Regions from separate parts of the Arhodomonas sp. AD133 genome, predicted to be linked through region 1. Evidence: predicted binding sites of a transcription regulator. Region 1 holds the regulator's gene; each other region holds the start of a gene.
The links. Region 1 encodes FliA, which starts transcription of late flagellar genes. Its sites were predicted from a motif close to GCTAAAGTTNNNNNNNNNNCNGCCGATA; they were not measured.
Positions count from the first base shown of each region.

Region 2: the regulator FliA is predicted to act here: its motif matches at 3,174-3,201, upstream of ACPEES_RS00880 (methyl-accepting chemotaxis protein).
Region 3: the regulator FliA is predicted to act here: its motif matches at 4,679-4,706, upstream of ACPEES_RS10895 (methyl-accepting chemotaxis protein).

Region 1 covers NZ_JBNAZM010000027.1:51,745-59,403, reverse strand. Annotated here, with positions in the region: gene ACPEES_RS14790 (chemotaxis protein CheW) at 1-329, opposite strand, end outside; gene ACPEES_RS14785 (protein phosphatase CheZ) at 341-1,090, opposite strand; gene cheY (chemotaxis response regulator CheY) at 1,095-1,475, opposite strand; gene ACPEES_RS14775 (RNA polymerase sigma factor FliA) at 1,576-2,301, opposite strand; gene ACPEES_RS14770 (MinD/ParA family protein) at 2,298-3,137, opposite strand; gene flhF (flagellar biosynthesis protein FlhF) at 3,170-4,570, opposite strand; gene flhA (flagellar biosynthesis protein FlhA) at 4,619-6,715, opposite strand; gene flhB (flagellar biosynthesis protein FlhB) at 6,725-7,659, opposite strand, start outside.
Region 2 covers NZ_JBNAZM010000001.1:212,454-220,112, reverse strand. Annotated here, with positions in the region: gene ACPEES_RS00885 (CehA/McbA family metallohydrolase) at 1-1,241, opposite strand, end outside; gene ACPEES_RS00880 (methyl-accepting chemotaxis protein) at 1,494-3,134, opposite strand; gene hisC (histidinol-phosphate transaminase) at 3,374-4,453, opposite strand; gene ACPEES_RS00870 (hypothetical protein) at 4,543-5,298, shown strand; gene ACPEES_RS00865 (ABC transporter ATP-binding protein) at 5,281-6,339, opposite strand; gene ACPEES_RS00860 (ABC transporter permease) at 6,342-7,659, opposite strand, start outside.
Region 3 covers NZ_JBNAZM010000015.1:60,470-68,128, forward strand. Annotated here, with positions in the region: gene uvrA (excinuclease ABC subunit UvrA) at 1-2,590, shown strand, start outside; gene ACPEES_RS10895 (methyl-accepting chemotaxis protein) at 2,640-4,628, opposite strand; gene metH (methionine synthase) at 5,050-7,659, shown strand, end outside.

The DNA.
Region 1 (7,659 bases):
TGTGCCGCATCCAGGCGGTCGAACATATCGTTGACCACGTCCAGCGCCTTGAGCACATCATCCATGAGCTCGGGGTACATCTGCTTCTCGCCCTGACGCAGGAGGTTGAAGATGTCCTCCGTCTGGTGGCAGACGTCCACGAGCTCGTCCAGCCCCAGGAAGCCGGCACCGCCCTTGATGGTATGAAATCCCCGGAATACCGAGTTGAGCAGATCGCGATCCTGGGAGCTGCGCTCCAGAGCGACCAGTTGCTCGCCGAGGGATTCGAGGATCTCCCGCGACTCGACGAGGAAGTCCTGGACGATATCGTCCTGCGGATCGATGGCCATGCGCGCCCCCTTCAGAAGCCGAGACTGGAGAGCAGGTCGTCCACCTCATCCTGCCCCGACACCACATCCTGGTCCTGTCCCGGTACCGCCGGGCCGTGGACCTCCGGCTGACTCTTCTCGGTGGGTTTATCGGCAGGTTTGCTCTTTTCTTCAGTCATCCTCGGACCGGCGAGCCGCACGAGTCCGACCAGCCCGTCCTCGACCTCCTGGACGAGCGTCATCACCCGGCGAATGATCTGGCCGGTGATGTCCTGGTAGTCCTGCGCCATGAGCGCATCGGAGAGGGAATGGTTGAGCGCCTCGCCGTGGCTGCCGGCGAGTGCGAGAAAGCCTTCCACCTCCTGACTGAGCTTGCGGAACTCGTCGGCGGAAAGCTCACGACGGCGGAAGCGTTGCCACTGCTCGTGGAGCGAGTTGCCCTGCGCGCGCAGCTCGTCCACCAGGGGAAGGCTCGTCTCGATCGCCTCGAGGGTTCGATGCGCGGAGCTCTCGGTCACGTCGATGACATGGTTCAGCCGTTGCCTGGCGTCGGGAATCTCGCTGGAAGCGATGTCCGACAGACGGCTGTCCACGCGGAAAGACTTGAGTGCCTCGTGGAGCTCGCGGGTGAGCACGCCGATCTCGCGGAAGAGCTCCGTTTCGCGCAATCGGGTCAGCTCATCGATGGTCTCCTGGATCCCCTGTTCGTCACCGCCCTCGATGCGCTCGATGAGATCGCGGGCGAGCGCCAGGTATTGCTGGCTGCGGTCGTCGGTCGTCATGGCGCTAGCCCCCCGCATTGATGCGCTCGAAGATCTTCTCGATCTTCTCCTTGAGCGTCACGGCAGTGAAGGGCTTGACGATGTAACCGTTCACACCCGCCTGGGCGGCAGCGATGATCTGCTCCCGCTTGGCCTCGGCAGTGACCATGAGCACCGGCAGGTCGGCCAGATCCGGATCGGCGCGCACACCCTTTAGCAGGTCCATGCCGCTCATGCCCGGCATGTTCCAGTCCGTGATGAGAAAATCGAACCCGCCGCGCTGTAGCATCGGCAACGCGGTGTTGCCGTCGTCGGCTTCGGAGATGTTCTCGAAGCCGAGATCACGGAGCAGATTCCGGATGATCCGACGCATCGTGGAGAAATCGTCCACGACGAGGATCTTCATGTTCTTGTTCAATGCCACGCTATTCCCCCTGAGCGAATTCGCGGTAACCGTGCCGGCGGCCGGCGCCTCTCGGGTGCGGAGGGCCGCCGGAGATGCACTCTCACCTCTCTATCCAATCGGCAAGGTGCGCACGAAGCTTTAGCATGATCTTGCCGTGAATCTGGCTGATGCGGGATTCGCTGACACTGAGCACCTCGCCGATCTCGCGCAGATTGAGCTCCTCATCGTAATAGAGTTGCATCACGAGCTGCTCGCGCTCGGGCAGCTTGGCGACGGCTGCAGCGAGATCCGCGCGGAAGCCCCGGTCGGCGAGCACATCCTGCGGCGACGGGCCGTCGCCCTGGGGCTCGTGGGCCTCGCCGGTCGTCGGATCCTCCTGGTCGATGCTGAACAGCCGGGCGCTGGCAGCGTCGGTGAGCGTAGCGTGGTACTCGTCCAGCGACACCCCGAGCCGCTGAGCCACCTCCGCATCCCTCGGCTCGCGTCCGAGCTCGTGCTCCAGCGCCTGGATCACCTCGCCCGCCTCGCGCGAGCGCCGGTGCACCGATCTCGGCGTCCAGTCGAGGCGACGTATCTCGTCGAGCATGGCGCCGCGAATGCGAATGCCCGCATAGGTCTGAAAGCTCGCCCCCTGCCCGGCATCGAACTGGCGGGCGGCCTCGAGCAACCCTACCATGCCGGCCTGGATCAAATCCTCGAGCTGCACGCTCGGCGGCAGGCGGTTGGCGAGGTGATGCGCGATTCGACGCACGAGCGGCGCGTGGCGCACCAGCAGATCGTCACCGCATTGTCCCTGCACGGCTTCGTACATCGAGGGTCCGTTCATCCCGCGAACTCCCCTACCCGGCTGCCATAGCGGATCACCCGCTCGACGAAGAACTCGAGCTGGCCGTCGGCACGGCTCGGCAGCGGCCACTGCTCCACGCGATCGGCGAGTGCCTGGAACGCCCGGCCCGACGGGCTACCCGGATACAGCGACACCACCGGTCGCTGGCGCTGCACGGCTGCGCGCAGGCGCTCGTCCTCCGGGATAGCGCCGGCGTACTCCACGGTGACGTCGAGAAAGCGGTCGGTGACCCGCGCGAGCTTGCCATAGAGGTCCTGGCCCTCACGCGGCCCGGGCACGCGGTTGGCCACCATGTGAAAGCGCGTCACGCCGTGGTCGCGGTTGAGTACCTTGATGAGCGCGTAGGCATCGGTAATGGACGAGGGCTCGTCGCAGACCACCACGAGCACCTCGCGGGCGGCACGCGCGAAGCTCATCACCGAATCGGAGATACCCGCCGCCGTATCCACCAGCAGGTAATCCAGGTCCACGGACAGGTCGCTGAAGCTGCGGATGAGTCCCGCGTGCTCCGCCGGGGAGAGCTCCGCCATGCGCTGGGTACCCGACGACGCGGGCACGATGTGCACCCCCTCGGGACCGTCGAGCAGGACCTCCTCGAGGCTGACCTCGCCGTCAAGCACGTGCGAGAGGTTGCGCCGCGGCGACAACCCGAGCAGCACATCGACGTTGGCAAGCCCCAGGTCCGCGTCGAAGAGCATCACGCCACGGCCCGCACGCGCCAGCGCAGTGGCGAGGTTTACCGAGAGGTTGGTCTTGCCAACCCCGCCCTTGCCGCTGGTCACGGCAATCACTTTGACCGGTTTCGGCTCCGACATGCGTCTCAGTCCCGCCGCTTGATCCATGCCCCTCAACCCCGCCGCGCCGCAGTACCCGCGAACGCCACGGCGAGGGATTCGTCGTCTTCGGTGGCCGCCTTGTAACGCTCGGCCAGCGCCTCGGCCTCTTCCAGCAGCGCCTCGGCACGGGCCGGGCGCAGATCCTCGGGCACACGCTGGCCGTGAGCCACGTAGGCCACCGGCAGGCGGCTGCGCATCACGGCAGTGATCGCGCCGCCCAGGCTCGTGGCCTCGTCCGTCTTACTCAGGATACAACCCACCGGCGCAACAGCGCGAAAAGCGCGTAACGTCTCGATCAACGCCGAAAGCTGCGTGTTCGCCGAGAGCACCAGATAGGGCCGCACCTGCCGCTCGCCGGCGGCGAGAGTGCGGAACTGCTCGGCAAGCCGCATATCGCGCTGGCTCATGCCGGCGGTGTCCACGAGCACCAGACGCCGGTCGGCGAGGTCGGCGAGCAGCGCGGTGAGCTCCTCGCCGTCGGCCGCGGCATGCACCGGCACACCGAGAATGCGCGCGAAGCTGCGCAGCTGCTCCTGGCCACCCACCCGGAAGTTGTCAGTGGTCACCAGCGCCACCTGGTGACGGCCATGGCGCAACGCCGCACGCGCGGCGAGCTTGGCGACGGTGGTGGTCTTGCCCACGCCGGTGGGCCCTACCACGGCCACCACGCCGCCCTGGTCGACGATCTCGTCGTCGGCGGTGGGCAGGTGACGGCGCACCAGCTTCATGGCCTGTCCCCACGCCTGCTCCAGGTCCTCCTCGGCCCCCACTGCGTCGGCGAGACCGCGGCAGACGTCCGCCGCCAGCCCCATCGCGTGCAGCCGGCGCAGCAGCGCCGCGCGCACGGGCTTGGCGCGGCCCATCTGCTGCCACTCCATGAGCGTGAGCTGATTCTCGAAGAGCGTGCGCAGGTTGCTGAGCTCCTCCCGCATTGCCTGCATGGCCGGCTCCGGCGTCCACTGGATGCGATCGGCACTGGCACGCCGCGGTGCCTGCTCCCCGGCAGCCGGGTCCGGTGTCGACGCGGGGGCATCGGCGCGTTCGTACTCGAGATCGAGCGGCGCCGGGGAAACGTCGTCGGCCGTCGGATTCCCGTCGGCCGGTGGCGGCTCGTCGTCGTCACCGACGGTGACGGACAGGCGCGGGCGGTCTGTACGCGCGGCCGGCGCCGTGGATTCACGCTCGGCCCGTGCGAGCGTGTCGCTGAAACTGGCAGGCGTCGGGGACACGCCCCGCTCGGCCTCCGCCACGGCCTCGCGAACGGCCTTCTCGTCGTAGTCCACCGCCGAGATCACCTCCACCCCGCCCTCGACACGGCGACTGGAGAGGATCACGGCATCCGGCCCGTGCACGTCCCGGACCTGGCGCATGGCCTGGCGCATGTCTTCGGCGAACACCCGCTTTATCTTCATGCCGTCACTCCGCATCCCTGGTAGCCAATAGTGCGCGAGGCACCGTTGTTACTGAGCGACCTGCTGCTGCCCCACCGTGGCCACGATCCGCACCTGGCGGTCATCCGGGATCTCGTTATACGAGAGCACATGCAGCCCCGGTGTGCCGTGACGGGTTAGCCGGTACAGCCAACCGCGCAATTGCGGCGAGGTCAGCAGCACCGCGGGCTGGCCGGCGAGCTCCTGACGCTGCGCGCTCTCCGTGAGTGAGCGCTGCAGCCGCTCGGCAAGGCCGGGCTCGAAACCCGCGGCGCCCTCGGACGCCCCCTGGATGGTATCTAGCAACAACTGTTCCAGTTGAGGCTCCAGGGTGATCACCGGCAGCTCCGCACTCATGCCGCCGATGCTCTGCACGATCATCCGTCCCAGCGCTTCGCGCACGATCTGGGTGAGCTGTGTGGGGTCCTGCATCCGCGGCCCATGCTCGGCCAGCGTCTCGACGATGGTGCGCATGTCCCGCACCGGCACACGTTCGGCGAGCAGGTTCTGCAGCACCTTCGCCACCACCGAGAGCGACAGGGTGTTGGGGACGAGCTCTTCCACCAGCTTGGGCTGTTGCTGGGCGAGCATGTCGAGGAGCTTCTGCGCCTCGTCGTGGCCGAGCAACTGGTGCGCGTTGTCGTGGATGATCTGGCTCAGGTGGGTGGCGATCACGGTGCTCGTGTCCACCACCGTGTAGCCCAGGCTCTGGGCATAGTCGCGCTGATTGCCGTCGATCCACACCGCCTCCAGGCCGAACGCCGGATCCCGGGTCGGGGTTCCTTCGAGCGTGCCGGAGACGCCGCCGGGGTTGATTGCGAGCTCGCGGCCGGGCTGCATCTCCGCCTCCGCGATGGGCACCCCGAGCACGCTGATCCGGTACGCGTTGGGACCGAGATCCAGGTTGTCGCGAATGTGCACCGACTGCACGAGAAAGCCGAGATCCTGGGAGACCTTCTTGCGCACGCCCTTGATGCGGGTGAGAAGCTGCCCGCCCTGATTGCGGTCGACCAGCGGAATGAGCCCGTAGCCCACCTCCAGGCCGATGGTGTCCACCGGCGGCACGTCCTCCCAGGTGAGCTCGCGCTGCTCCGGGCTCGGCTCGGCCGCCTCCTCGGCGACGGGCTCCTCGGGGCCGGCGGCGCGTTCGCCCTCGCGATACCGCCACCAGGCCACACCCAGACAGATCCCGCCGAGCAGCAGGAACGTGAAGTTGGGCATGCCGGGAATCAGCCCGAGGAAGGTCACGATACCGCCGCTGATGTAGAGCACGCGGTGATTGCTCAGAAGCTGTGTCAGCACCGCCCCGGCCATGTCCTGGGAGGAGGATACGCGGGTCACGAGAATGGCCGTCGCCGTGGAGAGCACCAGCGACGGAATCTGCGCCACCAGACCGTCGCCGATGGTCAGCAGCGTGTAGGTGTGCATCGCCTCGCCGAAGGGCATGCCGTGCTGCAGCACCCCCACGGACAGTCCACCGACGATGTTGATGAACAGGATCAGAATGCCCGCGATGGCGTCACCGCGGACGAACTTGCTGGCACCATCCATGGAACCGTAGAAATCCGCCTCCTGGGCGACATCCTCACGCCGCTGCTTGGCCTCGCGCTGGTCGATGATACCGGCGTTGAGGTCGGCGTCGATGGCCATCTGCTTGCCCGGCAATGCGTCCAGGGTGAAACGCGCGCTCACCTCCGAAACACGCCCGGCGCCTTTGGTCACCACCACGAAGTTGATGATCACCAGAATCGCGAAGACCACCAGGCCGATGGCGTAGTCGCCGCCGATGACGAACTCGCCGAATGACTCGATGACGCTGCCTGCCGCCCCGGGACCATTGTGCCCGTTGATGAGCACCACCCGGGTCGAAGCCACGTTCAGCGCCAACCGCAGCAGTGTCGCCACCAGCAGCACCGTCGGGAAGGCGGCGAATTCCAACGGCCGCAGGCTGTAGACCGTGACCAGCAGGATCACCAGGCTCAACACGATGTTGAAGGTAAACAGCATGTCCAGGACGAATGGCGGCAACGGCACCACCATCATCGCCAGCAGCGCGATGAGCAGCGCCGGCGTTCCCAGCCCTCGAACCCCGATGTGCCGCCAGCCTTTTGCGATTACCGCTGCCATGCCGATTCCTTACTCCTCAGCCTCATCGGCGAACCCCTTTCGCGCCAGGTCCATGAACTCCTCCGGCACCTCCGGCTGCGGGGCCTGACCCGCCGCCGCGCCGTTACGGCGCCGGAAAACGTAGGCAAGCACCTGAGCGACCGCCAGATACAACCCGGCCGGTATCTCCCGATCGAGCTCGGTGCTGTGGTACAAGGCCCGTGCCAACGGCGGCGATTCGAACACGGTCACCCGGTGCTCGCTGGCCACCTCGCGGATACGCCGGGCCACCAGGTCAGTGCCCTTGGCCACAAGCTTCGGCGCGCGCATGCCCTTTTGCTCATAGCGCAGCGCCACGGCGAAATGCGTCGGGTTGGTGATCACCACGTCCGCCTCCGGTACCGCCTCCATCATCCGGCCCTGGGCGAGCTCCTGCTGAAGCTGACGGATGCGGCCTTTCACCTCCGGCTTGCCTTCGGTGTCCTTGAGCTCGTCCTTCACCTCCTGGCGGGTCATGCGCAGCTTCTTCGTGTGGTCCCAGAGCTGGTAGGGAATATCCACTGCGGCGATGACGATCAGCGAGACGGCGAGCACCAGGAAGGTCCCGAAAAAGAGGTCCGCCGCGCGCGCCGCACCCGACTGCAGCGGCAGCCCGGTGAGCGCCACGAAGTCGTCCAGCTGCAGCCTCACCATGAGCGCGCCCACGACACCGACCACCACGATCTTGGCGAGCGCCTTGGCGAGCTCCATCAGCCCACTCACCCCGAAGAGCCGTTTCAGTCCCTTGAGCGGATTGAGCTTTTCCGGCTTGGGGGCGAGAGCCTTGGCGCTGAACGACCAGCCACCGAGCGCCACCGGCGCGACCACGTTGACCAGCCACATGGATCCTGCGAATGGGATGACCACGAGCAGCCCCTGTACGATCGCCTCCTGAAACATTCTCACCGGCGCCGCAGGGTCGAAGG
Region 2 (7,659 bases), on a different contig from region 1:
CGGGCGAGGAAGCCCTTGCCGTGCGCCACTTCGAACACGTACTCCCCCGGGGCGATGGAGACCTCGCGCACGCCGGGCCGATCGAGCTCGGTGAAGTAGGTCTTCTTACCCAGAAAGCCCACTAGCGGGGTCTGACCCTCGGCGATGGACAGGCGCGCATCCAGGACGTCGCCGGTCTCGGCACCGGTGACCTCGAAACGCACCGTGCCGGGCGCGCGCAGGTCGTCGAAGGCGACATCGTGCTCGCCGTCAGCGGTGACGGTGACCGGGACGGGCTCGCTGTCGGCGTGGCCGCGCGCGGTGGCATAAACCTCGTATTCCCCGGCGGGCAGACGCAGGCGGTAGCGACCGTCCTCGCCCATGGTCCAGGTATACGGCTCGCCGTCGCGCTCGGCCACGATCACGGGAGCGGCAACCCGTTCCCCGCCGGCGGTACGCACTTCACCGGACACCGTCCCGGCAGGGAGCCCCTTGCGTTCGATTTCCGCTTCCGCGGCACGGGCGATGCTGCCGTCGGGCATGATCTGAATCCAGCCCTCGAACGTGCGAGAGGTGCCCGGGGCGAGATCGTGGCCGAGATAGAGATCTCGGGCGTCGTAATCGACGTAGCTCATGTACGGGGCATGCAGGGCGAATCCCCAGTCTTCGTCGTAGGCGGCGGACCAGTCTGCGAACGCCGAATCCGCCGGGCCCTCTTCAGTGCCGTGCATACCCGCCGGCCCGAAGAGGTGACCGCCATCCGGCCACATGACATAGCCGGAGAGAATGTCCTCGTACGTTTTGTCCCCTTCATTGGCCATTTCGGTGACCACGTGAATGCGGTCCGAGTCCGCCTCGAGCGTGTAGGTGGTTGTCAGAACCACCGCCTCCCAGTCGCGCGTCACGCGGATGACCCCGCGCTGCGGACCATCCTCCACGACTTCGAAGCGCTGATAGGAGGTCGGCCAGCTCGACCAGTTGTTGGGAATGAAGTCGATGAGCGAGACCTTGTCGCGCAACGCCTCGCCGTCGCGTACGGGCGCCGCGTCGATGATGCCGCCCGGGGCGACGCCCCAGGGCGGAGCCGAATCAACGGCAATGGATGCAACGAGGTGGTCGTTGCGTAGCTGAATGTCCCGGACGGCAGTGGCGTCGCCATTTTCCAGGGGCGTGGGGCCGCGCTCGACGGTGACGTCCGCCTGCGCCGAGGCCGCCAGGCCGAGGGCGCCGAGTAGCGCCGCGGACTTTGCAGCGATGTGCATACGGTCCTCCTGAGTGTGTACTTCTTGCACCAGCCGTAGTGACCAGCTTAGCGGGAGCTTAAGGCGGGGTTGTTTTTAGTTCAACGTTCAAATAAAAAAAGAGACTGTCAATACTCGCTATTCACGGCCGTTGCGGTAGCGTTGAAAGCGGTCCTTCGGTGCGACTGTGCCGGTGTCGCGGGGAACGGGAAGGGCGGGATGGGTATCGGTCGTAGCGAGCCGCCGGCGGAACCGCCGGCGGCCGTCGCGGGGTCAGCGCGCGTCGGCGACCTGGAAGCGGTCGACGAGGCCGCGGAGCTCTTCGGCTAGATCCTTGAGCGACTGGCTCGCCCGGGTGGTCTCCGATGCCGCTTCCGCGCTGTCGTCCGCGACCTGGGCAATGTGGCTGATGCTGCGGTTCATCTCTTCGGAGGTGGAGGACTGCTGCTCGGTGGCGCTCGCGATCTGGGTGTTCATCTCGCCGATCCGGGCCACCGCCTCATCGATGCGTCCCAGTGCTTCGCCGGCTCCGCGCGCCTGCTCCACGGTGCTTGCCGCTCCTTCGCGGCTCGCGCTCATCAGCGAGACGCTGTGCCGGCTCCCCGACTGGAGTGCCTCGATGGTGCGCTGGATCTCCTCGGTGGATTCGGCGGTGCGCCGCGCCAGGGCCCGCACCTCTTCGGCGACCACCGCGAAGCCGCGCCCCTGCTCGCCCGCGCGTGCCGCTTCGATGGCGGCGTTAAGGGCGAGCAGGTTGGTCTGCTCGGCGATCTCGCGGATGACGTTGAGTACCGAGCCGATAGCCGTGCTGTGCTCGTCGAGCTGCTCGACCGCCTTGCCGGCCTCCTCGATGCGCGTGGCCAGTTGGTCGATGTCCCGCACGGTCGCCTCCACGACCTTGCGTCCCGTAGCGGACTCATGGGATGCCGCGGTGGCGGACTCCGAGGCCTCGCCCGCGTGGCGCGCGACCTCCTGGATCGTCGCGGACATTTCGTTCATGGCCGTGGCGACCTGGTCGGTCTCCTGCTGCTGGCTCTTGACTGCGGTCCGGTTGTGTTCAGCGACGGCCGCGGCCTGTTCCGCCGACTCCCCGAGCTGTTGCACGGCGCTGTGCACCCGGCCGATGAGGGCGCCCATGTCCTGTCGCAGCTGCTCCGCGGCGCGTGCGACGCGGCCGAGCTCGTCCTCCGTGTGCCGGGGTACGGGCTGCGTAAAGTCCCCGGCGGCCATTCGCTCGAGGTTGTCCACCAGGGCATGAGCGGGACGCGTGACGCTGCGGCGTAGCAGCAGCAGGAACACGCAGAAGGCAATGACCACGGCGACGAGCATGGCACCGAGGCAGATGAGGAGGTTGTCGAGCGCGCGCTCGCCAGTACGCGTGGCAAGCCCCTGCAGTTGGTTCTCAACGTACGTCTTGAGTGCATCGAGCGTTTTCCGGGGCGGCCCGGCAAGACCTTCGACCGTTGCCTGGGCGGTGAGCTGGATGAAGCCGGAGTCGACGAACATCGTCAGGCCTTCGCGGTAGCCGGCGTTCATTTCTTCATGCTGGGCCTTGAGCTCGGCGACCAGCTCGCCGCCGCGCTCGGTGTCGCTCAGGCTCTCGCCCAACGCCGACGCTTCGCGCTGGACCTTGTCGGCGGCACGCTCGAATCGTTCGACGGCACGCTCGCGGGCCGGGTCCGAGCCGAGCAGCAGGATGTCCTTCCATGCGAGAAGCTGCTGGTCGAGGGCGCGTTCCACGGCGGCGAGACGTTCCTGGATGGCCACCGAGCGGCCCAGTAGCCCCTGGTAGGTCTGCAGGCTCTGCCACGTCACGAACATGGCCGCGAGTGTCGCGAGGAGCACGAGCCCGGTGCCGGTGCCCGTGTTCAGCAACAGCTTGTTGCGGATACTGGTGGTGAAGAGCCTGCGCACCGTGACCTCCTGTGCGTTGTTATCCGATTCCGCACAGGTTATCGGCCGTGGGCCCCGGGACCTTGAGTGTCGTCAAGATATCTGCAGCCGGCCATGTCGAAAGTGCCGGGGTGAACGCGCCAATTTCCGTGCAGCACCTCCGCGGGACGCTGCAGGCGCATTGCCGTGGCACGGGATGTGCCACTTGGATCCTTTCACTCGAGACTTTCCACCCGCCACCTGTTGCAGCGGGTGGTGCATCAGTGCCGTAGCTGGGCGAGTGCCCGCAGAAGGCTGTCGTTCTGAGCCGGGGTGCCCACGCTGATACGCAGCCGATCGCGCAGCCCGGTGTGATCGAAATACCGGACGAAAATCCCGCGCTCGCGCAGATGCCGGTGAACTTCGGCGGCGCCGCCGGCGAAGTTCTCGGGCACCCGTGCCAGCAGGAAGTTGGTCTGGCTGGGAAGGCTCTCCAGGCCCAGGGCTGCCAGGCGGTCGGCCAGCCGCGTACGTTCCTCGCGAACCTGGGTCCAGGTATCGGCGGCATGATCGTGATCGCGCAACGCGGCTATCGCCACGCGCTCGGCGACAGCATCGACGCTGTAGCTGTCGCGAGTCTTCTGGGCGATAGGGTCTATGAGGGCCCGCGAGCCGATGCCGTAACCGAAGCGCAGTCCGGCGAGGGAGTAACCCTTGCTCAGCGTGCGCAGAATCAGCAGATTGTCGAGCTCTCGGGTCAACGCGACTACGTCGTGCTCGAGCGCCGGATCGACGAAGTCCACATAGGCTTCATCGACGACCAGTACACCACCGAGACCTTTGGCAATACGGGCAATGGCATCCGGCTCCAGCAGCGTGCCGGAGGGCGCGTGCGGGTTGACCAGAAAGGTGAGTGGCACCCGTTCGCGGTTCATGCGTTCGGCGAAATCGGGGGTCGGCCGCCAGTGCTCGTCCAGCGCGACCCGCACCACCGGTGAGCCGTGAATGGCGGCCAGTACGGGGTAGAGCGAATAGCTCGGCTCGGCGACGCCCACCGGGCTGCCGGGATTGACGAACGTGGTGATCGCCAGGCGTAACAACTCGTCCCCGCCGTTGGTCGCCACGATGTGCTCGGGGGGCACGTCGTGTAGCTCCGACGCCGTGCGGCGGAAACCCGCGCTGGTGGGCGAAGGGTAGCGACGCAGGGCTTCCGCCGGCACCTCGTGCAACGCGGTCATCACCGCCTCGCTGGGCGGATACGGGTTCTCGTTGGTATTGAGCTTGATGGCGTCGGCGGCCTGCGGCTGCTCGCCCGGCACGTAACCGGCCATGCGGCGGATGTTGTCGCGTTCGTAGCTCATGAGCCCTGGCACTGGTGGGGGAAGAAAACCGTTGCCATCTTACTAGAAGTCGGCGGCGGCGGAACATGCATCTGGAGGAGGTTCGATCCATGTCGAAACCGATAGCGCGTCGCGGATACCGGATCGTCGCAATGCTGACCGCCTGTCTGCTCGCCGCCTGCACGAGCCTGTCGCGCCCGCCGTCGACGCCCGCCGACGGCGATACACCGCCGCCGATTCCCGTCACTACCTACCACGCGCTCGCCGCTGGAGGCGAGCCGGTCTACCGAATCGATGCGGACCGGTCGCGGCTGTGGGTGGTGTTGTATCGCGCCGGCGCGCTTGGTGAGGCGGGCCACAATCACGTGATCGCCGCGAACGACATGACCGGCTATTTTGGTTGGCGACGGGGCGACTGGCGTTCGGCGCGGGCGGATCTCAGCGTCCCGGTGACTGAGCTGGTGGCCGATCCGCCCGGTGCGCGGCGCGGCTGGGAGTCGTTCTTCGGGGAACAGCCGCCGCCGAGTGCCCGCGCCGCGACGCAAGAGAATCTCCGCGGGGCCAGTGTACTCGACGCGCAGCGTTACCCCCGGGTGCGCGTATCGCTTGCGGCCCTGACCGGTGCGCCACCCCGGCCGGTGGCGCGGTTCACGGTCTGGCTCGGCGGCCGGCGGCGCTCGCTATCGGTTCCCGTGGCGCTGACCCGTGCGAAGGATGCGCTGGTGGTGGAGGGACGTATCGCCGTGCGCCATGAAGAGCTGGGGTTGACGCCGTTCGCGGCGTTCGGCGGTGCGTTGCGCGTCGCCGATCCCATGGTCATCGACTTCCGCCTGCACGCCGAGCCGTGGTCACCCGACGGCCGCTGAGCCGGTCTGCTCGGGAAACACCACCAGGTGATCCAGCTCCGGGCGAATGCCCATGAGCTCGCCCGGTGGGTGGTCATGGTGGCTCGTGGCCAGACAGAGAATGTGGCGGCCGCTTTCCAGCGCGAGCGTATAAAGGAACTGCGCGCCCCGGAAAGTGCGGTCGACAATGCGCGCCTTCATCGGGCTGGCGTCGTCGTGGACCACGTCATCCGGCCGCAGAAGGATGTCCACCCGTGTGCCCGGTGTACAGTTCGCCGGCAGGGTCCCCTTCAGGCTCCCGATTTCGGTCTCGACCTCGTGCTCGTCGACGACCCGGCCCGGAATCATGACGCCCTCGCCGACGAAATCGGCGACGAATCGGGTCTCGGGTCGATGATAGAGCGAATACGCCGCCGCCCACTGCTCCAGGCAGCCGGCACGCACGACGCCGATCTCGTCGGCCATGCCGAACGCCTCCTGCTGGTCGTGGGTGACCAGGAGCACGGTGACCCCGTCTTCACGAAAGATGTCGCGCAGTTCCTTGGGTAGCTGTTCCCGCAGCTCGGGGTCGAGGCTGGAGAACGGCTCGTCGAGCATCAGCAGCATCGGCCGAGGAGCCAGCGCCCGCGCGATGGCGACCCGCTGTTGCTGCCCGCCGGATAGCTGGTGGGGATAGTGTTCCCCGACCCCTGGCAGCCCCATGAGCGTGAGCAGCTCTTCGACGCGCCGGCGCCGTGCGCCGCGACTCTTGCCCTCGAGCCCGAAGGCGATGTTCTCCCAAACGCGCAGGTGCGGGAACAGGGCGAGATCCTGGAAGACCATGCCGACGCGGCGGCGTTCCGGCGGGAGCACGAAGCCTGTGTCGCTGACTATCTCCCCGCCGAGGCGGATCGCGCCCCGGGCGGGTCGCTCGAAACCGGCGATCGCCCGCAACACGGTGGTTTTGCCACAACCGCTCGGCCCCAGCAGGCAGCCGATGCGGCCCTGTTCCAGCGAGAGGCTGAAGTCGACCACGGCGGGGTGATCGCCGTAGGTCACGGTCACGTGATCGAGTTCGAGCATCCTTATCGGTGTCCCGGGCGTGAATGAGCGATGGAGCGGCTGAGCAGTATAACCGGCACGAGCCCGGCTGCGCCGATAGCGAGCGCAGCGGGCGCAGCGGCGGCGAGCTGCTCGTCGGTGGCCAGCTCGTAAGCGCGTACGGCGAGGGTGTTGAAATCGAAGGGCCGGAGGATGAGCGTTGCCGGCAGCTCCTTCATGACGTCCACGAATACCAGCAGCGCCGCCGTCAGCAGGCTCCCCCGCATGAGCGGCAGATGTACCCGGCGCAGCACCCGGGATGGGGAACAGCCCAGGGAGTGGGCGGTTTCGTCCATGCTGCGGCCGAGCTTGGAGAGGCCCGCCTCGACGGTGTTCACGGAGACTGCGAGGAATCGCACCAGATAGGCGAAGACCATGGCGAAGATGGTGCCGCTGAGCACGAGCCCGGTCGAGATACCGAGGTGATCGCGCGCCCAGGCGTCGATGGTGTTGTCGAGCCATGCGAACGGCACGATGACGCCCACGGCGATCACCGTTCCGGGGATCGCGTAGCCCATCGCGGCGACCCGCACCGCGCCGCGAACCCAAGGGGTGGGACGCAGGCGTTGCCCGTAGGCGAGCAGCACAGCGCAGGCGAGGGCGAGCACCGATGCCGTTGCCGCCAGTGCCAGGCTGTTCCCTACCAGCGACCAGAATCCACGGGCGGCTTCCTGGTGGTACGTGTCCGACGCCCAGTAACCGAGTTGAATGGCCGGCAGCACGAAGCCCAGCAGCACCGGCGCCAGGCAGGCCAGAACCGCCAGGGCCGCACGCAGACCGTGTAACGGGTATCCCGGCAATGCCTGGTAGCGGTTGCTCGTGTGATGGTACTGGCGCTGGCGACGCGACCACCGCTCCAGTAGCACCAGCACGAACACGAAACCGAGCAGCACCGCCGCGAGCTGTGCGGCGGCGTGGGCGTCGTACAGGCCGAACCAGGTACGGAAAATGCCCGTGGTGAACGTGGAGATTCCGAAGTACTGCACCGTGCCGTAGTCCGCCAGGGTTTCCATGAGCACCAGCGACAGGCCCGTCACCACGGCGGGGCGGGCCAGGGGCAGGGCGATGCGCAGGAACACGCGGCGCGGCGTCAGCCCCAGAGTCCGGCCCACGTCGAGCACGCAGACCGACTGCTCGAGAAAGGCTGCGCGCGCCAACAGGTAAACGTAGGGGTAGAGCACCAGGCTCAATACCGTGATGGCGCCACCGATGCTGCGCACGTCAGGGAACCAGTAATCGCCCTGGGCCCAGCCGAACCATGCGCGCAGTGTCGATTGCACCGGTCCCGCGTAGTCGAGCATT
Region 3 (7,659 bases), on a different contig from region 1:
GCACAACCCGCGCTCCACCGTGGGCACGGTCACCGAGATCCACGACTACCTGCGGCTGCTGTTCGCCCGTGCCGGCACACCGCGCTGCCCGAGGCACAGCATCGAGCTGCGCGCCCGCACCGTCAGCGAAATGGTCGACCAGGTGCTGGGACTGCCCGAGGGCACCAAGGCCATGCTCCTCGCCCCACTGGTTAGCGAGCGCCGCGGCGAGCAGCGCGAGGTCTTCGACGAGCTCCGAGCCCAGGGCTTCATTCGTGTGCGCGTCGATGGCACCGTGCACGAGATCGACGCAGCCCCGGCCCTCGACGCCAAACGCCCCCACACCATCGAAGCGGTGGTGGACCGCTTTCGCGTACGTGCCGATCAGGCCACGCGCATTGCCGACTCCGTGGAGACCTGCCTGAGCCTCTCCGACGGCCTGCTCAGGGTCGCGTTCATGGACGCGCCGGAAGCCGAGGAGCCCCTGTACTCCTCCCGCTACGCCTGCCCGGAATGCGGTTACTCGCTACCGGAGCTCGAGCCCCGGGTGTTCTCCTTCAACAATCCCCACGGCGCCTGCCCGACCTGCGACGGGCTTGGTGTGCACCAGTTCTTCGACCCGGCACGCGTGGTCGCTCACCCCGAGCTCTCCCTGGCCGGCGGCGCTATCCGCGGCTGGGACCGGCGCAATGCCTACTACAGCCGCATTCTCGCCGACCTCGCGAGCCACTACGGCTTCGACGTGGAGACGCCATGGCAAGCGCTCCCGGAGCCGATCCGCGAGGTGGTGCTGCGCGGCAGCGGCGACGAGGATATTCCGTTCTCCTACAGCGGCCCGAGCGGCGAGCGCACGCGCCATCACCCCTTCGAAGGCGTACTCAACAACCTGGAGCGACGCTACCGCGAGACGGATTCGGCGGTAGTTCGCGAGGAGCTCGCGCGGTTCATCAATACCGAGTGCTGCCCGGACTGCGAAGGCTCGCGGCTGAACGAGGCGGCCCGCCACGTGTTCATCGGCGAGCACAGCCTGCCGGCGATCACGGCGCTTTCCGTGGGCCGCGTGCAGGCGCTTTTCGAAGGTCTGCATCTCGAGGGCGCCCGCGGCACCATCGCGGAACGAATCCTGCGCGAGGTGCGCGACCGCATCGGCTTCCTGGTGAACGTGGGCCTCGATTATCTGAGCCTGGACCGCGGGGCGCACACGCTCTCCGGCGGCGAAGCCCAGCGTATCCGCCTGGCCAGCCAGATCGGCGCTGGCCTGGTGGGGGTCATGTACGTGCTCGACGAGCCGTCCATCGGTTTGCACCAGCGGGACAACCGCCGCCTGCTGGATACGCTGCTGCGCCTGCGCGACATGGGCAACACCGTAATCGTGGTGGAGCACGACGAGGACGCCATCCGCGCCGCCGACCACGTGGTGGACATGGGGCCCGGCGCCGGCACCCACGGCGGCGAAGTCGTGGCGGAGGGAAAACCGGAAGCGGTGGAGGCCAACACGGCATCACTCACCGGCGACTACCTGGCCGGCCGCCGCGCCATCGCCGTACCCGAACGGCGCACGGCGCCGGGTGACGAGTGGCTGCGCATCCGGGGGGCGCGGGCCAACAACCTGCAGCACATCGACGTGGACCTGCCGCTGGGGCTCATGGTCTGCGTCACCGGCGTGTCCGGCTCCGGAAAGTCCACGCTGGTCAACGACACGCTCTACCACCAGGCTGCCCGCACCCTCAACCGCGCCAGCATCGACGCGGCGCCGTGCGACGGTATTGATGGTTTCGAAGCCCTCGACAAGGTCGTGGACATCGACCAGAGCCCCATCGGCCGCACACCACGGTCCAACCCGGCGACGTACACCGGGCTGTTCACGCCCATCCGCGAGCTCTTCGCCGGCACCCCCGAGGCCCGTGCCCGCGGCTACGGCCCGGGGCGCTTCAGCTTCAACGTCAAGGGCGGGCGCTGCGAGGCCTGCCAGGGTGACGGCGTGCTCCGGGTGGAAATGCACTTCCTGCCCGACGTGTTCGTGCCCTGCGACGTCTGCCAGGGCGAGCGCTACAACCGCGAGACCCTGGAGGTGCGCTACAAGGGGCTCAATATCCACCAGGTGCTCGAGCTCACCGTGGAAGAGGCTCACGAGTTCCTCGGGGCCGTGCCGGTCATCGAGCGCAAGCTGCAGACACTCATCGACGTGGGCCTTGGCTATGTGAAGCTCGGCCAGAACGCCACCACGCTCTCCGGCGGCGAGGCCCAGCGCGTGAAGCTCGCCCGCGAGCTCTCCAAGCGTGAGACCGGGCGCACGCTCTACATCCTCGACGAGCCCACCACCGGCCTGCATTTCCATGACATCGCCCAGCTCCTCACGGTGCTGGAGCGCCTGCGCGACCACGGCAATACCGTGGTGGTCATCGAGCACAACCTGGACGTCATCAAGACCGCGGACTGGATCATCGACCTGGGCCCGGAAGGCGGCGAAGGCGGCGGCCGGCTACTCGCTACCGGCACGCCGGAGGATGTGGCCCGGACGGAGGCCTCGCATACTGGACGCTACCTGCGCGCCGCACTCGAGCGGCAATCGGCGATGGGGGAGGTAGCCCGGACACGCTCGGGGACCTAGTCACGTCGTCACGCAGGGCGGACGAAGCGAAGCGCGGTCCGCCGTCGAACTAGACCCGGAACCGCCCGACGAGCTCGCGCAAGCGTTCGCTCATGGCGGCGAGCTCCTGACTGGAGCTGGTGATCTGACCCACCGCGCTCACCGACTCGTCGACCACCCCGTTCACCTTGTTGACGCTCTCGGAGATGTTTCCGGATGTCGCGGTCTGCTCTTCCGCGGCGCCGGCGATCTGGGTGGTCATTTCGGTGATGCGCTGAACGCTCGCGGCGATCTCGGAGAGCGAATCGCCGGCCCGCGCAGCCTCTTCCACGCTCGTCCGCGCGGTCCCGCGGCTCGCCTCCATCTGTTCCGCGGCCTCGCGGGCGCCCTCCTGGAGGCGCTCGACGATACTCTGTATCTCGCCGGTGGATTCCTGGGTGCGCTGGGCGAGACCACGCACCTCCTCGGCGACGACGGCGAAGCCGCGACCGGACTCGCCAGCCCTGGCAGCCTCGATGGCCGCATTCAACGCCAGCAGGTTGGTCTGCTCGGCGACCTCGCGGATCACGTCGAGCACCTTGGTCACGCTGTCGGTTTCGGCATTGAGCGCACGGGTACGCTCGGCGCCCTGCTCCACCTGCTGCGCGAGCCCCTCGATGGTGTCCACGACCTCGTGGACGATCCGCCGCCCACGGTCGGCGGTCTCGTGGGAGCCTTCGGCCGCCTCGGACGCCTCACCGGTATTACGCGCGATCTCCTGGGCCGTAGCCGCCATCTCGTTCATAGCGGTGGCGAGCTGCTCGATCTCGGCGCGCTGACGGCGGATGCCGTCGTCGGTGCTGGCGGTGATCGAGGAGAGCTCCTCGGCTGATGTCGCGAGGCTCTCGGTCTCACGACCGATACCCTTGACCACGTCCTGGAGTGTCTCGATGAAGCTGTTCATCGCCCGCACCAGATCGGCGACTTCGTCACGACTGGTCACCGGCAGACGCGTGTTGAGATCGCCCTGCCCCTGACGGATATCCTCGAGCAGGCGATTCAGGCCATCGCGGGCGCTACGAAGCGGACGCGTGACGCTGCGCGTGATCCACCCAGCGAGCAACAGCCCGGCGAGCACGGCCACACCGACTACCGCCGCGGTGAGCGTAATGGTCGTACTGACGCGCTGGTCCGCAACCTCCGCCTGCGCCGATAGCGCACCGAATACCTCGTCTTCCAGCTCGCGGGCGCGGGCGGCGATCTGCGGCCCCACGTCGTCCATCTCCGCTTTCGCGGTCCGCAGCCGATCGACGGCCGCCTGCAGCTGCCGCACACCCGCCAGATAGGTCGCCAGGGATTCCTGGGCGGTAGAGAGGCGTTCGGTGTTCTCGTCACTGAAAATCGCATCCTCCAGGGCGGCGATGGCTTCAGCCGCGGCACTCGTGCGCTCGGAGATCGCCTCGGCATTGGCATCGGACGGGGTGACCAGGAAGGTATTCACTGCCGTTCGCAGCTGGACCATGCGACGATTCGCCGTTTCGGCCTTGAAGGCGAGGGTCGCGTAGCTCATGTCCTGGGCGGCGGTGACGATGCCACTCAACATTTCCTCGGTCTTGGGCCCGGCGGTTGCGAGCTTGTCCGCCTTGATGCGCTCCATGGTCGTGATGCTATCCACCACGTCCGTATCGAAGCCTTCGGTGAACCGCGCATGCATGTCGGCCAGCTCGTCGACCAACGCCCGCTGCCGGGGGTCGTCGATACGCTCGCGCGCCTGCTCGAGCAGGGCCCCGAACTCCTCGCCGTACTGCCCGAACGCCGCCCGGGAGGCCTCGTCGTGGTCGAGCACGTACGCTTCCAGCCGCAGCCGCTGGCGATACAACGTCACCAGCATGTCGGTCGCCAGCGCGGTATCCGGGGCAAGGTCCTCCGTGACCGTGTACATATCGGCCTCGATACCCCGCAGCGACATCACGGTAGTGACACCGGTGACCACCAGTGCAACGACCATGATCAGCGGCGCGGCGAAGACTTTCGCGGCCACTCCCAGGCGACGGCGTGAAAAGGGTTTCTTCGACTTCATCGAGTGCGGCTCCGGTTCACGATGACAGCGAGCGATTCGTACAGTGTCGCTATCGGCAGTCCGACGCATTCCTTGACCCGGCGAAACGATGCCGCACGCACGCGATTTGCACCACTCCCGTCGATAACACCGCGCATCAAGGGCGCTGCCGGCGCGAAAATCGCCATGGCGAGGCGCTCGCGGGTGCGCTCCCCGAGAGGTTGCACGAGCAACCGACCGACGCTGCCACGGGCACTGACTGCCCCGTGGATCCGATCGCGTCACACGGCTGTCACCAAATCAATATCTTCTTGAAAATCAATAAACTGCACATGATACAGGCATACTCTCTTGGAAAATCGGGGCCGAATTCTCACGAGAGCGGCCTTTATCCCGTACAATGGCTTTTCGCCTGAATACACAGCAGACGAAAGGATCGTACATGTCCAACCGCACCGAGCAACTGAGAAGCGACCTTTCCCGCCGCGTTGTGCTGCTCGACTGCGCCATGGGCACCATGATCCAGCAGCACCCGCTCGAGGAGGCGGATTTTCGCGGCGAGCGCTTTGCCGATCACCCGGCAGCGCTTAAGGGAAACAACGACTTACTCACGCTTACGCGCCCGGACCTGATTCGCGAGATCCACGACCGGAATCTCGCCGCCGGCGCCGAGATTATCGAGACGAACACCTTCAACGCCACGCGGCTGTCGCAGTCGGACTACGACACCGAGGACCTGGTCCCCGAGCTCAACCGCGAGGCGGCCCGTCTGGCGCGGGAATGCGCCGACGAATGGACGGAGAAGACCCCGGACCAGCCCCGCTACGTCACCGGCGTGCTCGGCCCCACCAGCCGTACGGCCTCGATTTCGCCGGACGTAAACAACCCGGGCTACCGTAACGTCACCTTCGACGAGCTGCGCGAGAACTACCTGGAAGCTGCCCGCGCGCTGGTCGAAGGCGGCGTCGACCTGATACTGGTCGAGACGATCTTCGATACGCTCAACGCCAAGGCCTGCCTGTTCGCGCTGGAGGAGTTCTTCGAGGAGCTCGGCTACAAGGTCCCGGTGATGATCTCCGGCACCATCACCGACGCTTCCGGGCGAACGCTCACCGGCCAGACCACCGAGGCGTTCTGGAACTCCGTGCGCCACGTCGAGCCGTTCTCCATCGGGCTGAACTGCGCCCTCGGCGCCGAGGATCTGCGGCCGTACATCGAGGAGCTCTCGCGGATCGCGAGCAATACCTACGTCTCCGCCCACCCCAACGCCGGCCTGCCCAATGAAATGGGCGAGTACGACCAGTCGCCGGAGTACATGGCGAAGCTCATCAAGGACTTCGCCGAGAGCGGATTCGTGAATATCGTCGGCGGCTGCTGCGGCACCACACCGGAGCACATCGCCGCGATACGCGAGGCGCTCACCGACATCGCCCCGCGCGAGATCCCCGAGTTGCCCCCGGCGATGCGCCTGTCCGGACTGGAGCCGATGAACCTCGGCGAAGGCGACATGTTCCTCAACATCGGCGAGCGCACCAACGTCACCGGCTCGGCGAAGTTCCGGCGCCTGATCAAGGAAGAGGACTACGACACCGCCCTGGAAGTCGCCCGCCAGCAGGTGGAAAACGGCGCCCAGGTGATCGACGTCAACATGGACGAGGGCCTGCTCGATGCGGTCGCCTGCATGGAGCGCTTCCTCAAGCTCGCCGCCGCGGAGCCGGACATCTCGCGCGTGCCGATCATGGTCGACTCCTCCAAATGGGAAGCCATGGAGGCGGGCCTGAAGTGCATCCAGGGCAAGTCGATGGTGAACTCCATCAGCCTCAAGGAAGGTGAGGAGGACTTCGTCCACAAGGCCAAGATGGTGCAGCGCTACGGCGCCGCCGTCGTGGTGATGGCCTTCGACGAGGAGGGCCAGGCCGACACCCTGCCGCGGCGTATCGAGATCGCCCAGCGCGCTTACCGCATCCTCACCGAGGAGGTGGGTTTCCCGGCCGAGGATATCGTCTTCGACCTCAACATCTTCCCGGTAGGCACGGGCATCGAGGAACACGCCCGTTACGCCATCGACTTCATCGAGGCGACCCAGCACGTCAAGGCGAACCTGCCCCACGCCAAGGTCTCCGGCGGGCTGTCCAACCTGTCGTTCTCCTTCCGGGGCAACGAGCCCGTGCGCCGGGCGATGCACTCCGCGTTCCTCTACCACGCGGTGCAGGCCGGCCTCGACATGGCCATCGTCAACGCCGGCCAGCTCGACGTTTACGACGACATCGACAAGGAGCTCCTCGAGCTCGTCGAGGACGTACTCTTCGACCGTCGCGAGGACGCCACCGAACGCCTCGTCGACAACGCCGATCGTTTCAAGAGCGGCGGCGCCAAGGCGGACGACAAGAACCTGGAATGGCGCGAATGGCCCGTTGAGAAGCGTCTGGAGCACGCCCTGGTCAAGGGCATCACCGAGTACGTGGTGGACGACACCGAGGAGTGCCGCCAGCGGTTCGATCACCCGATCAAGGTGATCGAGGGGCCGCTGATGGACGGCATGAACGTGGTCGGCGACCTCTTCGGCTCCGGCAAGATGTTCCTGCCCCAGGTGGTAAAGTCCGCACGCGTGATGAAGAAGGCGGTCGCCCACCTCATCCCGTTCATCGAGGCGCTGAAGTCCGAGGGCGACACCAACGGCCGCGTCGTGCTCGCCACGGTCAAGGGTGACGTCCACGATATCGGCAAGAACATCGTCGGTGTCGTCCTGCAGTGCAACAACTACGAGGTCATCGACCTGGGGGTCATGATCCCCAACGAGAAGACCCTGGAAGCGGCCGAGGAGCACAACGCCGACATCATCGGGCTGTCCGGGCTGATCACGCCGTCCCTCGACGAAATGGTGGACATGGCCAAGCAGATGGAGCGCCGCGGGATGAAGATCCCGCTGCTCATTGGCGGCGCCACCACTTCACGCGTGCACACGGCGGTGAAGATCGAACCCCAGTACAGCGGCGACACCATCTACGTGAAGGACGCCTCGCGCGCCGTGGGCGTGTGCTCGAAGCTGCTG